DNA from 3 places in the Sanguibacter sp. Z1732 genome. Region 3 is predicted to be linked to each of the others. Evidence: riboswitches for the same ligand, from Rfam matches in the RefSeq annotation. Region 3 holds a riboswitch; each other region holds the start of a gene.
The links. A riboswitch is a leader RNA that binds a small molecule or an ion and turns the genes downstream of it on or off. The one in region 3 is predicted to bind thiamine pyrophosphate.
Positions count from the first base shown of each region.

Region 1: linked by a shared signal. The riboswitch ahead of ACRRRO_RS11535 (YkoF family thiamine/hydroxymethylpyrimidine-binding protein) and the one ahead of thiM (hydroxyethylthiazole kinase) in region 3 are both predicted to bind thiamine pyrophosphate.
Region 2: linked by a shared signal. The riboswitch ahead of ACRRRO_RS08455 (thiamine ABC transporter substrate-binding protein) and the one ahead of thiM (hydroxyethylthiazole kinase) in region 3 are both predicted to bind thiamine pyrophosphate.

Region 1 is NZ_CP194857.1:2,182,259-2,185,496, forward strand. It holds gene ACRRRO_RS11525 (NCS2 family permease) at 1-162, shown strand, start outside; gene ACRRRO_RS11530 (hypothetical protein) at 793-1,125, shown strand; gene ACRRRO_RS11535 (YkoF family thiamine/hydroxymethylpyrimidine-binding protein) at 1,188-1,874, opposite strand; TPP riboswitch at 1,917-2,023, opposite strand; gene ACRRRO_RS11540 (hypothetical protein) at 2,166-3,119, opposite strand.
Region 2 is NZ_CP194857.1:1,579,571-1,582,808, reverse strand. It holds partial or broken gene ACRRRO_RS08460 (ABC transporter permease) at 1-568, opposite strand, end outside; gene ACRRRO_RS08455 (thiamine ABC transporter substrate-binding protein) at 747-1,901, opposite strand; TPP riboswitch at 1,949-2,064, opposite strand; gene ACRRRO_RS08450 (DUF4235 domain-containing protein) at 2,157-2,399, shown strand; gene mnhG (monovalent cation/H(+) antiporter subunit G) at 2,426-2,800, opposite strand; gene ACRRRO_RS08440 (monovalent cation/H+ antiporter complex subunit F) at 2,797-3,147, opposite strand; gene ACRRRO_RS08435 (Na+/H+ antiporter subunit E) at 3,144-3,238, opposite strand, start outside.
Region 3 is NZ_CP194857.1:917,536-920,773, forward strand. It holds gene ACRRRO_RS04980 (CE1759 family FMN reductase) at 1-189, opposite strand, end outside; gene ACRRRO_RS04985 (LLM class flavin-dependent oxidoreductase) at 208-1,407, opposite strand; TPP riboswitch at 1,665-1,762, shown strand; gene thiM (hydroxyethylthiazole kinase) at 1,751-2,635, shown strand; gene thiE (thiamine phosphate synthase) at 2,636-3,238, shown strand, end outside.

The DNA.
Region 1 (3,238 bases), 1.3 Mb from region 3:
TTCTCCATCGCCGCGGGGATGGGCGCCGGGTTCATCGCCTACGTGATCATCCAGGTGGGTGCCGGCCGGATCCGCAAGGTGCACCCGCTGATGTGGGTGACCTCGCTGATGTTCGTCTTCTACTTCGTGCGCGGTCCGATCGGAACGCTGCTCGGGGGTTAGTCCGGGCGGCGGTCCGGGCGCTGGGCGGCGCGGGCGGGCGCGGGGCGGCGCGGGTGGCGCGTCCGCCGGCGGCTTGGGCTTGGCGCGTGGTCCGGGTGGGCCGGTGTTCTGGGTGGGCCGGTGCTCCGGGTGGGTAGGTGCACCGGGTAACTGCTGCTCCGAGTGACCGCGCTGCGGTTGGTGCACCGGCGCCCGCCGATGGACCATGGGGTATGACCCGCTCCGCTTCGCCCCGCACCTGGAGGTTCTCCGGTCGGATCGCCGGGTGGGGGACCGCGGGTGGAACCCGGTTCGTCGTGGGCAACTGGCACACCACTCCGCTGGGGCCATTCGCGGGGGTGATGGTGCAGCATCCGCACGGGCATCGAGTGCTGCTGGCGCCATCGACGGAGGTCGCCGAGTTCGTCTCGGCCACGTACCAGTTCGATGCCGTCGAGCCCGCGAACGTGACCGTGCACCGGTATGCACCCAGGCCCCCGGCAGGTGCGCGTGCGCGTGACGCCGTTGCGTGGGGAATGGCAGATCCCGGCTCCTCCCAGCCGCCCGTACCGGCCGAGGCGCTGCCGCGGACCGTGCCCACCATGGCGGGGGAGCGGTGGCAGAGACGAAGCCGGCCCGCTGTCCGCAACCGTGCAGATCGGCAAGCGGGCAGCGGTGGGTTGGCTGTTGCGCGCGCTGCCCGCTGCGGTGGCCGGTGCGCCCTGGTTCACCCTCCTGACCGATCCGGTCGCGCGGGTGGCCCTGCCAGGGGTGCGTACCCGCGGTTCGGCCGGGGGTGGGCGCAGGGAGTACTACGGCGCGAGCGACCTCCATCGTCTCGCCGGTGCTCGTACCTCGTGGGATGGAACGGACCTGGGCGCGATGGTTCCGATCGACCCGCCGGTGCGGTTCGGGTTCGCCTCCACCCCGGCGACGCCCAGCCTCACCGACTTGGTCACCACGGTGCGCGGCGGGGCTCCCTGAGCGCGTACCCCACACGGCCAGTGCGCGAGGCGGACGGGCCCTCGTGAACTGGTCTGGCGCGGTTACCTCCCGCGGGCCCGCGTGGGTGAGCCAACCGAGATGGTCAGGTGGGTCGCCACGTGCGGGACGGTGGTGCCCACCTGGGCCCACGCGTCGACGGCGGTGGCCACCACCTCCGCGAGGTCACCGGTGAGTTTGGTGGCGTAGTGGGCCGCTGGGGCGGCAACGCCGCGCTCCTGCGCTCGGGTGATGGCCGCCTCGATGATGGACATGTGTTCGCCGGCATCGTCCCCACCATCGAGTAGCGGGTACAGCGACCACTGCGCCACCGCCTCGATTCCGGTGGGTTCCAGGCGCACCGGGGCCACCTCGGGCAGGATCGTGGAGGTCAGGTCGCAGGTACGTTCGCCCGGGCAACCGCGGGAGAACAGCACATGGGCGGCGACGTGCCCGCCACCGGAGTGCCGGGAGGCGGCGGCGATGGCAGCCACGAGGTAACCGGCCAGGTCCTGTTCGGCCGGCACCGCCCGGGCACCGACGTATGTGCTGACCTCGTCGGTCTCGATCACCAGCCCCTCGGCGACGCCGCTCGCCTCCACCTCGGTGAGGGAGTCCAGGATCACGCGCACGAAGTCGTCGGTGTGCGGGTGGATGCTGAATCGCATCCCGACGCCCAGTTCGCGTGGGGTGGCCGCGCTGGTGCCGGTCGTGGCGACCTTCTCCGTGCTGCCGTGGCCGGTGGTGCTCATCGGTGTCCTCCGGCCCCGGGGTACCTCATGAGCCGCCGATGCTCATCGGCGGGTGCCCAACTCCCTACGCCGGTACGAACCGGATCAGGTGGACGGGTCTGCGGACTCTCCGCACTCTCAGCGCTCTGCGCGCTCCCCGGGGGTTGGTTCGACGCTAACCGTGGCGGACCGGCGCTGTCCACTCGGGTGCCGATCGGCCTCGGGCGCCTACCGGCGAAATCAGCATTAGTCGGTTCTACCTGCAGGTTCAGCCGATCAATGCTGACTTCGGCGGGGTCTGGTGGGCTGGGGTTAGGGGGTGGGGGTGGGTGAGGTGGGGGTGAGGGCTTGGCGGACTTGGTTGGCGATGGTGCCCGAGGGACGCAGGTCGCGGCTGGTGAATCGCAGGATGGTGGCATCCGCCTCGGCCAGCAACCGGTTCTGGCGCTGCCGGTCCCGGAAGAGCGCCTCGGGTTCGCTGTGGACCTGGCGTCCGTCCATCTCGACGATGATCCAACCGCCGTCACGGCGCCGCCACCCCATGTCACCGCGCCCGATGAACGTACCGGTGGCATCGCGCAACACCACCTGGAGTTGATCCGGTGGCAGGTCGTGGTCATGGCAGTCGAGCCGTGCCCACGTCTCTAATGGCGACTCGGCGCGACCATCCACCAGCGGCCACCACGAGCCGACCCGAGCGGCACCGCGCCGCCCCTGCAGTCGCCGGCGGACGTCGGTGAGGTCGCTGGTGTTGATGAGCCCTTGGTTGAGGGCCGAATCGATTACGGCCACCCCGTGATCACGTCGCAGGAGCGGCAGAGCGTGGACGAGCGCGGTGGGGACGTCGCTCACCTGCCAGCCGGCGTACCGGACCCGGACCGGTACGTCGCGATATCGGCGCACGACGACGCCGACCGGTCCCCGCAGCCAGCGCCCACCCGTGATTGCTACCTCCGGCGTCAACTGCTGGGGCAGTCCGGCGACCCCGTGCAGGGCCAGGGCGCAGCAACCCACGGCGATGGCGTTCTTACCCATCGCCAGCAGGCCGGTCCAGGCGGCCTTGCGCCGGGCCACGTCGAAGTTCGTTGGACGGTCCGGCTCGGTGTCGTAGACGCCGCGTACGACCCGCTGCCACATCCTGCGAGCCACCAGGGTGGCGCACCGGTCGGCACTGATGCCCAGAGCCCGACATTGCGCGGTCGAAATGAGGCCGCACTGCCAGCGGGTGTACCGCAGCAGGCCCTCCGGGATCGGCACCGTGCGCATGACGCCAGTAAGCACCAATCCCCTGCGCCCATAGCGGCTGCAGGTCAGCACCTGTGGACACAGTTTTCCCCCTGTGCATACCCGCCCACCCCCTGCCTCAACCATGCCCATCGCCCCCG
Region 2 (3,238 bases), 660 kb from region 3:
GGGTCAGCGCCGACATTGTCACAGACCAGAAGGCGCGCGCAGGGGAGGCGCCCAGCGCCCGGGCGCTCTGCTCGGTGCGCGGGTCCAGACGCTCCCAGAACCCGCCCACGGTCCGCACCACGATCGCGTAGTTGAAGAACACCAGCGCCAGCACGATCGCGGTGAAGGTGCGATCCAGGCCCAGGAATCCCAGCGGCCCGTCAGCGGCCAGCAAGGCCCGGAACGCCACCCCCACCACCACGGTGGGTAGCACGAACGGGATCGTGATCAATGCCCGCAGGATCCGCTGGCCGCGGAACGTGCGCCGGTACAGCACATAGGCACCGGGAACGCCCAGCAGCACCGAGAAGACGGTGCCGAGCACCCCCAGCGCGATCGTGAGGAAGAGGATCCGCCAGGTGCGCGGGCGGGCGAACACCTCGGTGAAGCCGCTGAGGTCCCACGCCCCGTCCGGCACGAAACCGCGCAACACCAAGGTGGTCACCGGCCAGGCGAAGAAGATGGCCAGGAACACCAGCGGCACGGCGGCCGCGAGCACCCAGACCCAACCTCGCAGCCACCGTGCCATGCTCAGGACCCGTCCTGCCCGGCGGCCCGCGACCGACAGGTTGACGTGGTGCGCAGACCCGCCCGGGCGGCAGCGCAACGCCCGGCCACGCAGACCCGGACAGGACCGGGCCGTGCCGGGCTGGGCCGGGTCAGGCTGGGCCGTCCCGGGCTGGGCCGGGCGGTGCTGGCTCCCATCCTCAGCCGATCACGATGTCGGTCCAAGCCTGGATCCAGTCCTGACGGTTCTCATCGATCTCGGCCGGGTCCACCGTCAACGGTTCCTCGGCGAGGGGGGCCCATCGGGTCCACTCCTGCGGGAGTTCCAGGTCGTGGTTGACCGGGTACATGTACATCTGGCCGGGAATGTCGGCCTGGACGGCGTCGCTGAGCAGGAAGTCGATGAACGCCTCGGCGCCCTCGGGGTTGTCCGCCCCGGCCAGCACCCCGGCGTACTCCACCTGACGGAAGCATGAGGTGAGCATCGCCGTCGTCGTCGGGTCCTCCCCGTCCGGTCCGACCTCGAAGGCCGGCGACGTGGAGTAGGACAACGCCACCGGGCGCGGGCCCTGCCCGACCGAGCCGGAGAACTCCTCGGAGTAGGCGGTGGACCAGGAGTCGACGACGAGCAGGCCGTTGTCGGCCAGGTCCTGCCAGTACTGCGTCCAGCCGTCCCCGAACTCGGCGACCGTTGCCAACAGGAACGCCAGGCCGGGTGAGGACGTGGCCGGGTTGGTCACCACCACGTGGTCGGCGTAGTCGGGCCCGGTCAGGTCGGCCAGGTCGGACGGCTCGGCGACTCCGGCCTCGGAGTACCAGGCGGTGTCGATGTTCAGACACACATCGCCCACGTCGATCGGTGTGAGTTCGTCTCCGCCGTCGATCAGGTAGTCCTCGGCGGCCGGGGGCAGCGCAGCGGAGGTGTAGGGGCTGAAGACGTCCTCGGCGATGCCGCGGGAGGCGAAGGAGTTGTCGATGCCGTAGGCGACGTCGCCCAGGGGCGCGTCCTTGGTCAGGATCAGCTGGTTCACCAGGGCTCCCCCGTCACCGGGTGCGCTGAAGGACAGCGTGTAGCCGGAGTCGGACTCGAACTGGCTGATCAGATCCTCCGAGACGTGGAACGAGTCGTGCGTGACCACCTGGACCGTGCCTTCGCCGCCGGTGGTCTCGCCCTCCCCTACTGCGGTGGAGTCCGCGTCGTCGTCAGTGGGGGTGTCGGGGTTGTCGTTCCCGGCGCCCACCGTGCAGCCGGCCACGGCCAGTGCCAGGGCGGTGAACGCGGCAAGGTGTCCGATCCGCCCGGGGTCCGGGCCGACCCGCCCGGGCCGGCGGCGAGACATGGTGTGGTGATTCATTCTTCCTCCTCAGCGTGATGTGAGAAGGGGTCCGCGGCGCGACGCCACGGGAGAGATGCTCGACTCCCTTCGCCGGTGCTAACCGGAGCAGGTTCGAGGGTCTGCGGGTGGCCGCACTCTCAGCGCCGCACCTGACTCGGCCGACGCTCCCCTGTCGCACCCACGAGGCTACACCCCGTCGGCCGGTGCGGCCGACGGGCGCGCGAGGATCGTGGACGGCTACGCTGGGTGCAGTCGTCGTAAAGGAGATCTGCCATGGAGCGAGTCGTCACCGCCGTTGCCACCATCGTCGCCGGCCTCGTCGCGAACAAGGTCCTCGGGACCGCCTGGAAGAGCGTCACCGGTCATGAGCCACCAACCGACGACAAGGACGGAAGCATGCCCATCGCTGAGATCGTGCTCTTCGCGGCGATCTCCAGCGCGCTGGTGGCGTTGGTCCGCGCCTACGCCAGCCGCGGCGCCCACAAGTGGCTGTCCAGCGGCGACGTCGCTCGTTGACCAGCGCGAGGCCGGCACCGGCACGTTCAGGCCTGGGTGTCCTCGATCTCGGCGCGCGCGGCCTCCAGGTCCTCGGTGAGTTCATCGACTCCGAGCAGGTCTGAACGCACCTTGTCGGTGCGGTACCCTGCGCGGCCCACCATGTGCGCGGCGATCGGAGCGGTCACCAGTTGGAAGATGATCACCGGGAGCACCTTCCAACCCACTTGCCAGGATCCCAGCGTCAGGGCCAGCCCGTTCATCATCAGGATGATGCCGAGCACCTGAGGTTTGGTGGCTGCGTGCAACCGTGACAGCAGGTCCGGGAACCGGACCATCCCGATCGCTGCGACCATCACGAGCGCGCTGCCGGTGATGAAGAAGGCAGAGGCGACGATCTCGCGCAGCAGTTCCGAGTTCATCGCTCGTCCTCCTCGGCATCGTCATCCAGCGCATGCCTTGCCTCGAGCCGTTGGAGTTCCTCTTCGCTGAGGATCCGGCCCTCATCCTCCGGCTCTGCGGCCGCGAACCGCGCCAGGGTCACCGCCGCCACGAACCCGACGATTGCCATCACCGTCAGCAACGGCACCAGGTCCACCCGTCCGGTCGTGGCCGACCACAGGGCCACGGTGCCGATCAGGGCCGCGATCACCACATCAAGGCCCACGATCCGGTCCAGCATGCTCGGGCCGCGCTCCACGCGGAAGAGCGCCACCAGGACCGCTCCGACGACCAGGATCCCGCAGATCCACAACACCGGCGCACTCATCGGTCCACCTCCCCAGCGTTGCCATCGGAGGCCCCCGCAGCGCGCCCGGCAGGGCCGGGATCCAGCGCTGCCCGGTCCGGCCCACCCCACC
Region 3 (3,238 bases):
GAACCCGGACAGCATCGCGTTGACGGTGTCGTGGGCGTGGTCGCGCAGTTCCACGACCTCCACCTGCGCCTGGACGCCGCGGGCCTTGAGTTCACTCACGGCGGCCTCGACCAGCCGGTCGGTGAGCAGCCGGGTCGAGGAGGGCTTGTTCAGGCCACCGGAGATGGCGACGATCGTGCGGGTAGTCATCAGGGGTGAGTCCTTTCTTCAGAGTCCGAACGCGGCGCCACGCTGGGCGGCGCCGGCGGCGGCGGTAGCGACGTCGTCCTCGGCTCGGCGGCCGGTCCAGCGGTCCTCGCCGGCCACGTGCTGGCCCTGGGACGTGCCGGCCTCGGCGACCTGGGCCACCCGGTCGGCGTGGCTGGGCGGGTTCGAGGGGACATGCGCGGGACGGGCTGCCTCGTTGATCTCGCGCAGCGCCGGCACGATCTCCTCGGCCAGGATGTCGATCTGCTCCAGCACCGTCTTCAACGGCAACCCGGCGTGATCGATGAGGAACAACTGCCGCTGATAGTCGCCCACGTGCTCGCGCATCGTGGCGTAGCGGTCGATGATCTGCTGCGGTGAACCCACGGTCAGGGGGGTCTCGCGGGTGAAGTCCTCCATCGAGGGTCCGTGACCGTAGACCGGGGCGTTGTCGAAGTAGGGCCGGAACTCGTTCCACGCGTCCTGGGAATTCTTCCGGGCGAAGAACTGTCCGCCCAGGCCCACGATCGCCTGGTCCGCCTTGCCGTGGCCGTAGTGCTCGAAGCGCTTCCGGTAGAAACTGACCATCTTCTTGGTGTGGTCGATCGGCCAGAAGATGTTGTTGTGCAGGAACCCGTCGCCGTAGAAGGCGGCCTGCTCGGCGATCTCGGGGGTACGGATGGAGCCGTGCCACACGAACGGCGGCACCCCGTCCAGCGGGCGGGGGGTGGCGGTGAAGCCCTGCAGCGGAGTGCGGAACTTCCCGTCCCAGTCCACCACGTCCTCGGTCCACAGGCGGCGCAGCAGGGCGTAGTTCTCGATCGCGAGGTTCACGCCCTGGCGGATGTCCTGGCCGAACCAGGGGTAGACCGGGCCGGTGTTACCGCGGCCCAACATCAGGTCCATCCGGCCGTCTGCGAGCACCTGCAGCATGGCGTAGTCCTCGGCGATCTTCACCGGGTCGTTGGTGGTGATCAGGGTGGTCGCGGTGGACAGCGTGATGTGCTTGGTGGTCCCGGCCAGGTAGCCCAGCATCGTGGTGGGCGAGGAGGCCACGAACGGCGGGTTGTGGTGTTCACCGGTGGCGAAGACGTCCAACCCCGCCTGATCGGCGTGCTGGGCGATGGTCATCATCGCCCGTACCCGCTCGGTGTCGTTCGGCGTGTGACCGGTGCTGGGGTCAGTGGTGACGTCACTGACGCTGAAGATTCCGAACTGCATGGTGCAGGCCTCTCAAGAAACTCGATGCATTTGCATATACACCCCTACAAACATCACCGCCACCGGATCTATTCCGGCACACTGCCGCCCTCGAGAACGAGCGTTGTGGTCGACGGCGACGTTCCTACCACTCGCCCTCGACCGCCAGGGTCGCCCTCGGCGGTGGTGGTTGCGGTGAGGGCGGCGTGGGTGGCGGCGGGGGGGCGGCCGGTGTGGGGTGACCCGACCTTCTGCGGGGTGGGGTTGTTAGACTCGGAGATCACGACACGGGGTGCCGCCCACCGCGCGGCTGAGATGACACCCGTCGAACCTGCACTAGTTCGTACTAGCGAAGGGAATGTCCATGACTGATGTCTCCGGTCACACCGAATCGGTAGGCCTTCCGGAGGCGGTCGACGTGACAGAGCAGGCCGCGCACCTGCTGCGAGCCCTGCGGGAGCACAGCCCGTTGGTGCACAACATCACCAACCACGTGGCTACGAACTTCTCCGCCAACGCGTTACTGGCGATCGGGGCGGCACCGGCCATGGTGGACACGGCCGAGGAGGCGGGGGTGTTCGCCCCGATGGCTTCCGGACTGCTGATCAACCTGGGCACGTTGTCCCATCAGCAGCGCGACGCCGGCCGGGCGGCGGTGAGCGCCGCGAGCGAAGCCGGCACCCCGTGGGTGCTTGACCCGGTGGCGATCGGAGCCCTGCCGTTGCGCACCGGTTTCGCCGCCGAACTGCTCGCCGCCGGGCCCACGGCAGTGCGCGGCAACGCCTCGGAGATCATCGCACTGGCAGGCGCCGGGGCCGGTGGGCGCGGGGTGGATTCCGCAGACGACACCGACACAGCCGCCCCGGTCGCCGCAGCCCTGGCCCGCGAGACCTCGATGGTGGTGGCGGTCTCCGGTGCGCGTGACCTCATCACCGACGGGTCAGCGGCCATCAGGGTCGATAACGGCCACCCGCTGCTCACCCGGATCACCGGCGCCGGCTGCGCACTCGGCTCGATCATCGCCGCGATGCTCGGTGCCCGTGGGACCACCAGCGCGCTGACCGCGGTAGCCGCCGCGCACGTGGTCTACGGCATCGCCGCCGAACAGGCTGCCACCGACGCTCACGGCCCGGGCACGTTCCTGCCCGCGTTCCTGGACGCACTGGCCGGCATCACCCCGGAGCAGGTGATCGAGCAGGCTCGGGTCGAGGTGCTGGCGGCACCGGCGCCGGACCCGCAGGAGGCCTGAATGCAGCCGGGCATCTACCTGGTCACCGACCGCGAGTTGTGCGCACCGCGCGGCGTGCCCGCCACGGTGGCAGCCGCGGTGGCCGGGGGGGTGCACACCGTGCAACTGCGGGACAAGGAGGCCGACCTGGACGATCACCTGCGTCAGTTGACGCACCTCGCCGAGGTGATCGATGGCCGGGCGCGCCTGCTCGTCAACGACCGGCTCGACGCCGTCGTCGCCGCACGCAGCCGCGGCCTGCCGGTGCACGGGGTGCACCTGGGGCAACTCGATGACGCAGCGGTCGCGGCCCGTGCGGAACTGGGACCGGAGGCGATCGTCGGTCTCACTGCCAATACAGTCGCGCACCTAGAAGCCGTCGCCGCCCTACCCGGGGGCACCGTCGACTACCTGGGAGTGGGGGTGATCCGGCCGACGACGACGAAGACCGACCACCCGGACGCGCTCGGTATCGAGGGGTTCGGCCGGTTCGCCGCCCGGACGCCGCTGCCGTGCGTGGCGATCGGCGGCGTGCGGCCCGAGGACGCCGGGCCGCTGCGGCGGGCCGGGGCCGGCGGGGTGGCAGTGGTCTCGGCGTTGTGTGCGGCGCCGGATCCCGAGACG